Regions from separate parts of the Streptomyces sp. NPDC047042 genome, predicted to be linked through region 3. Evidence: riboswitches for the same ligand, from Rfam matches in the RefSeq annotation. Region 3 holds a riboswitch; each other region holds the start of a gene.
What was found. Region 3 has a riboswitch for cyclic di-AMP ahead of ABZ855_RS21205 (transglycosylase family protein). Riboswitches for the same ligand answer to the same signal wherever they lie in the genome.
Positions count from the first base shown of each region.

Region 1: it holds a riboswitch for cyclic di-AMP, as region 3 does, so the genes downstream of both, ABZ855_RS03075 (transglycosylase SLT domain-containing protein) here and ABZ855_RS21205 (transglycosylase family protein) in region 3, are expected to answer to the same signal.
Region 2: it holds a riboswitch for cyclic di-AMP, as region 3 does, so the genes downstream of both, ABZ855_RS06955 (peptidoglycan DD-metalloendopeptidase family protein) here and ABZ855_RS21205 (transglycosylase family protein) in region 3, are expected to answer to the same signal.

Region 1 is NZ_JBEYVP010000002.1:263,723-265,917, reverse strand. It holds gene ABZ855_RS03080 (polyprenyl synthetase family protein) at 1-180, opposite strand, end outside; cyclic di-AMP (ydaO/yuaA leader) riboswitch at 719-884, shown strand; gene ABZ855_RS03075 (transglycosylase SLT domain-containing protein) at 888-1,379, shown strand; partial or broken gene ABZ855_RS03070 (HAD family hydrolase) at 1,623-2,195, opposite strand, start outside.
Region 2 is NZ_JBEYVP010000005.1:125,070-127,264, forward strand. It holds gene ABZ855_RS06955 (peptidoglycan DD-metalloendopeptidase family protein) at 86-1,048, opposite strand; cyclic di-AMP (ydaO/yuaA leader) riboswitch at 1,052-1,211, opposite strand; gene ABZ855_RS06960 (alpha-galactosidase) at 1,515-2,195, opposite strand, start outside.
Region 3 is NZ_JBEYVP010000017.1:107,043-109,237, forward strand. It holds gene eno (phosphopyruvate hydratase) at 1-124, opposite strand, end outside; gene ABZ855_RS21205 (transglycosylase family protein) at 493-1,230, opposite strand; cyclic di-AMP (ydaO/yuaA leader) riboswitch at 1,234-1,405, opposite strand; gene ABZ855_RS21210 (transglycosylase family protein) at 1,589-2,195, opposite strand, start outside.

The DNA.
Region 1 (2,195 bases), on a different contig from region 3:
CAGTGGCCTGAAACGCTTACCGCCCGCCCGTACGAGATGCTGCGCGGCCTCCGTGATGAAGGGGACCTCGCTCTTGGTGGCTTCGAGCAAACCTTCCTCGACAGCCGCCAATCCGGCCTGGACATCGGCTTCGAGAGCCTGGTCCCGCACGCTCAGCCCGAACGGCCCGACGACGGTCACGAGGGATCTCCTGTCTGCTGTGTCTACTGGCGGTCACACGGTGTGTCGATAGGTCGCTGCCCTCACTCGAGTCAGCGTATCCGGTCATGTTTCGATCACCGCGAGCGCCCGCCCGTCCAGGCCGGGCGGTATCGGATCACGACCGGAATGTTTTTGATCAGTCCAAAGCATGGACATTTATAAGCACACCGCGCCCATCTCCGGCCCTTTCCGGTGACCGACACATGTCCCAAAAACCTCGAAACACCCCAAATTCACCACTCGCCCCATCGAGACCACCCCTACCCCCCACCTCGTGATTCGAGTCACGCCGTCAATCAACCCACACCCCCTCCTCCCCGCAAACTCCCCGTTCACAAAGGCAAGTTACCCCTCCACCCATCCTTTACCATTTGCCCGTTTTATTCCCAATGTGTGCACGATATGGGCAAGTCCTGCATTTCCGCCCCTTGTTCCACACGTGTGCTCTCGCATACGTTTCGCGCCACACCGGGCGGATCGCCGAATCCTGCCGCCGCCCGTAGAGCAGACCACCACCCACCCACATGTGACTCACGCAGGCAGGAGCGGGGGACCCAGGTAAGCCGCCGGTCCGGACATCGACGCCGGAGCGGCTAGGGGTGAAGCCGCGCGCCGCAGCGCGCCCGGCCGGGCATCTCCCGCCCGAACCCGACAGCTCACCTCGTAGGCGCCGGAGAGGACTCACCATGCCCGCACGAGGTCAGCACAACCGCGCGCGAACCCTTCGCCGCCCGCTCGCACTCACGCGCACACTCGCCATCACCGCGACGGCTGCCGCAGCCCTGGCCATCCCCTTCCTGACCGCGACGACGGCCTCCGCCGCCCCGTCGGCCGCGTCGTCGACGACGACGTACTACGCGAACAACCTGGACGGCTGGATCCGCGAATCGCTCGACATCATGGCGCAGAAGGGAATCCCCGGGACGTACGACGGCATCTACCGCAACATCATGCGCGAGTCGTCGGGCAACCCCTACGCCATCAACAACTGGGACTCGAACGCGGCAGCCGGCACCCCCTCCAAGGGCCTCCTCCAGGTCATCGACCCGACCTTCGCCGCGTACCACGTCGCCGGAACCTCGTTCGACCCCTACGACCCGATCGCCAACATCACCGCCGCCTGCAACTACGCGGCCGCGCGATACGGATCGATAGACAACGTGTACGGGGCCTACTAGGCCGACCGTCCCTGCCCGGGTGGGGCGGGCGTCCTCTGGGCCGGACCCACGACGCCCGCCCCACCCGGGCTCATTTCCGCCTACCCGGCCCTACTGCCGACCGACCCGTGTCGCAGCCGAGGCAGGTACCGAGGCCGATGACGGTGCCACGGCCCGTGCCCGTGCCGGTGCCGGTGCCGACCCTGGTACCGGCACTTCCCGGTCCGCCCAGTCCTCCCAGCCCTCCCAGCCCTTCCCCCGCCCGAACAACCGCTCCAGCACCACCGCGATCCCGTCGTCCTCGTTCGAGAGGGTGACCTCGTCCGCCACCGCCTTGAGCTCGGGATGGGCGTTGGCCATGGCGACACCGTGGGCCGCCCAGTCGAACATCGGGATGTCATTGGGCATGTCGCCGAAGGCGATGGTGGCGGACGAGGACAGCCCTAGATACTCGGCGGCCAACGCGAGCCCCGTCGCCTTGGTGATGCCGCATGGCTGCAGTTCGACGGTGCCGGGCCCCGACATGGTGACGGTCGCGAGCGAACCGACCGCTCCACGCGCCGCCGACGCCAACTCGTCGTCGGACAGCGACGGATGGCGAAGCAGCACCTTGCTGATGGGCGCGGCCCACAGATCGTCCCGGCGCGGCACCTGTACGGCGGGCAGCGTCGGGTGCGGCATCAGGTACCCGGGTTCGATCAGCGTGAGCCCGTCGACCCCGTCCTGATCGACGGCGGCGTACAACTGCCCGACCTCGGCCTCGATCTTGCCGAGCGCGGTCTCCGCCAGCTCCCGGTCCAGGGTCACCGACCACAGCAGGCGGTCCGCGCCGGCGTC
Region 2 (2,195 bases), on a different contig from region 3:
CCGCACACGCGCGCGTGAACGCGTCGAAGGCCGGACCCGGGAAACGGGTCCGGCCTTCGACGGCTGTCCTCGCCGCGAACGTTCGTCAGCCGACGGCGACGCCCTTCGAGCGGAGGTAAGCGACCGGGTCCACGTCGGAGCCGTAGTCCGGGGTGGTGCGGATCTCGAAGTGCAGATGCGGTCCGGTGACGTTGCCGGTCGCCCCGGACAGGCCGATCTGCTGGCCCGCGGTCACGGACTGACCGGCCGAGACGGAGAGCTGGGAGAGGTGGCCGTACTGCGCGTAGTAGCCGTCGGCGAGCTTGATGACGACCTGGTTGCCGTAAGCGCCGCCCCAGCCGGCGGAGACGACCGTGCCGGCGCCGACAGCCTTGAGGGAGGTGCCGGTCGGGACGACGAAGTCGACGCCCGTGTGGTAACCGCTGGACCACATGCTGCCCGCCACGTGGTACCCGGTGCCGATGGTGGCACCGGCCACGGGGAGGTTGAAGCCGCTGGAGCTGCCGGTACCGGTACCGGTGGCCTCGGCCGCCGTCGAGTTCGCGGCCGTCGCGCTCTCGGCGGCCGGCCGGGTGGCCTCTGCCTGTGTGGACTTGGGGGAGCTCAAGGACGCTTCCGCAGAGCCCGAGTTCGAGGCGGGCGACGAGGTCGACGCGGCCTTCCTGCCGATCGTCAGCTTCAGACCGGGGTGGATCAGGCTCGGGTCGGCGCCGATGGCGGTGCGGTTGTCCGAGTAGAGCTTCTTCCAGCCGCCGGCGACGCCCTGCTCCTGGGCGATCTTCGCGAGGTAGTCGCCGGCCCGGACGGAATAGGTCCGGGACTTCTTCGCGGCCTTTTGCGACTTCGCGGAAACCGCCTCGGCCGCAATGGATTTGGCCGTCACCGAAAGGGACGACACGGACTGAGTCGCGGACTCCGCCGTGACCGCGTGGGCGCCGGTGGCTCCCAGCAGCGGAAGAGCGAGAGCCGCTCCGCCGGTTCCGGCGACGGCTATCGAGCGGGTGAAGCGCTGGGACTTCGGACGGCGGTGCTTACCCTTCGCGGGCATGGCGAATTCCTTCTCCGTCGCCTGCGAGGTGAGCTGTCGGGTGCGGACTGGAGATGTCCGGCCACGCCTGGACGTGACTTGACCCCAAGCCTGTTCCGGAGACCGGAGCAGGCGTTCTACCTGTGGGTCCCCCGCTCCTGCCGTGGTCGGGTGGTCGAGACGGGATCCGGGCGGCGGCAGGATTGGGCGTCCGTCCGGATGGGTGGCGAACGTAAGCGACCAAGACGCACGGAAACAAGCCTGGGGTTCCCTGTGTACGGGTTTTCTGTGATCCACCCCAGAATTCCCGGTCACGATCCGTGAATTATCGATCTTTCCGTCGTGTGAACACCCTTAAAAGCCGCCGAAATTACGTGCACATGACGGCGACACACGGTCACGAATATGACGCTGCTCACTCGCCCGATTCACAGGAACCCGCATTCCCAAGCGAGTTGGAATCAATACGCCATAACGGACAGAAGCATCAGATGCGACGCAAGCGGAAAACTGCCGCATCGAGGTCACCCTTGAGTCCGGTTCGCAGGCCGTGGTGCAACAACACCGCACCTCGGTGGATTTCACCCGTTTCACGGCATTCGTAGACCGCCGAGGGGTCGAGCCCGCGGAGCCGCAGCGCCGGTACCGGCTCGCCGTGGTGCTGCGCCTGGAGCCAGGCGAGGACGACGGTCTCGTCCCCGAGCATGTACTGCACCGCGCTCAGCCCGCCGGCCGGGCGCCGCAGCCGGTAGAGGTCGCCGCGCTGCACGACGGGCCGGATCTCCTTGTAGAGCCCCACCCACTCCCCGGCCTCGGCCAGCTCCTCCTCCGTCCACGTCGTGAGGTCACCGCCGACGCCGAGCACCCCGGCCATCGCACTCACGAACCGGAACCGCAATGAGCTGACCCGGCCGTTCAGCTGGGTGTTCGGGCTGTCCGTGACCCAGGCGGCCATGACCCGCGCCGGATGGATCTGGCTGAAGCCCTCCTGGATGGCGAGTCGGTCCAGCGGGTCGGTGTTGTCGGAGGTCCACACCTGGTCCGTACGGGCGAGGACACCGAGGTCGATCCTGCCGCCGCCGCCCGAGCAGGACTCGAAGGCGACGTCGGGATGGGCCGCCCGCAGCCGGTCGAGGAGGGCGTACAGCCCGTGCACATGGTCGACCCA
Region 3 (2,195 bases):
AGGCGCCGGACGGGACGGCGGCACGACCGGTGCTGCCGTCATCGAGGCCGACCTCGACCTCGACGGTGGGGTTGCCTCGCGAGTCGAGGATTTCCCGGGCTACGACGACGTCGATGGACGGCACGAGCATCTCCTTATGGAATGTGACGCGGGGTACGCGGGGCTGCTGGGCCTCGCGAGTACGGGGCCGCGGCGGCTCCGCGATGATGAGCCTAACCGGCTCCGGGCGATCGGCCAGCCGTCCGACCACCCCCTGGACGGAACATGGACGGAACCGAGGGTAAACATTGTTCCCCCTGGGAACAAAAAGCCCCGCCCCGGTGCGTACGGGGGAGAACGCACCGGGGCGGGGAGCCCGTGGGGGACGGGGGTGGCCCTCACGAGGCCCTCACAATGAAGGGCACGGGCGTGAGAGCCCTGCGGTTCACCTTCTCACCGGCCGCTTTCCGAACCGCTTGGGGGAGGTGTCGGAGCCGGTGCGGGTGACCGGGATCAGCCGAGGTGCAGCTGCTGGCCCGGGTAGATGAAGTCGGCGTCGTCGATGATGTCCTTGTTCAGCTGGAACAGCTTCTGCCAGCCGCCCTTGACGTCGTGCGCCTCGGCGATCGCGCTGAGGGTGTCGCCCTTGACGACCTTGTACTCGCCGTCGCCCTTCTTGACCTTCTTGCCGGTCGGGGTGGTGACGGTCTTCTTCGCGGCGGGCCGATCCTGCGAACGGGAGGCCTGCTGGTTGTCGGTGGAGCGGGTGGCGGTCTCACCGGAGTTGCTGGAGCCGCTGTTGCTGCTGTTGCTGTTGCTGCTGGACGAGTTGTCGCCCGTACCGGCGCCCGTGTTGCCGCTCGCACCGCCGTCGTACGCGGCGCTGGACAGGCCCACGCCGCAGACCGGCCAGGCGCCCTTGCCCTGGCCCGCGAGGACCTTCTCGGCGATCTCGATCTGCTGGGCCTTGGAGGCCTGGTTGGCGGTGGACGCGTACGCCGTGCCGCCGTACGCGGCCCAGGTCGAGGCGGAGAACTGCAGACCGCCGTAGTAGCCGTTGCCGGTGTTGATGGACCAGTTGCCGCCGGACTCGCACTGGGCGACGGCGTCCCACTCGGCGGAGGTGGCGGCGGAGGCGGAGCCGGCCGCGAGCAGCGGAGCGGCGACGGCGGCACCGGTCACGCCGGCGATGGCGACGGCGCGGCTGGCCTTGGACGGACGACGGTGCTTGCCCTTGCCGGAAAACAGCATGAAAGATCCCCTCACCGACGCCTGCGAGGTGAGCTGTCGGGTTCGGGCCGGTTGAGTTGCCCGGCCGTACGCCCCTGTCGGGCGGCGTACGGCTTCACCCCGAGCCGCTCCGGACAACTGCCCGGTGCGGCGCCTACCTTGGGTCCCCCGCTCCTGCCTACGGCGCTTGACAGCGACGACTGTTCCCGTGCGGCCGGTGGCAGGATTCGGCGTTGCGACCGACGGGGCCCACTGTGGCGGGCGATGACGACCGTAAACAGCTGATCCTCTGAAATACAAAGACGATCAGGGCTTCTGAGATCTATCTCTCACCGCATCCATAACGGACATTCAGCTCGAATCGTGACGCGAACTCCGCCTACTTTTGCACCGGTTCGACACCGACAGCGAGGGTCTGACCGGGGAGGATGTGATTGGGATCAGTGCCGACGGTGTTCTCGTTCTCGGCGAAGAGCCCGGACCATCCGTCGGCGAGGTCAAGGGATTCGGCGATGCTCCAGAGGGTGTCTCCGGTACGCACGGTGTACGACCCCTCGGCGTCACCACGGTGACGCCCGGTGCCGGGAGTGGTCAGGCTGCCGCTGCCGTCGATCCCGATTCCCACGAACTGCTGGGAGTTGTCCGACTCTTTCCCATTTGTCGCATCTGTGGATGAACTCTCACCTTCCTGCCCCTCGCCCGTACCGGCCGACGGCGAGGAAGGGACCGGCGAGGCGGCCGGGGCGACCGAGTCACCCGAGTCGGCCCCGTCGGCGGCGTCGGCCGCAGCCGCGGACGGCGAGGGGGACTGGGAGGACCCGGAGGGCTTTGCGGAGCCCGAGGAGTCGCCGGAGGCCGCGGAGTCGTCGCCAGGGGACCCGGAGGGCGTGGGCGCCCCCGACGAGGAGGAGGACGAGGCAGAGGAGTCTGCGGACGAAGAGCCGGCGGACGAAGAGTCTGCGGAAGAGCCTGCGGACGAAGACGAG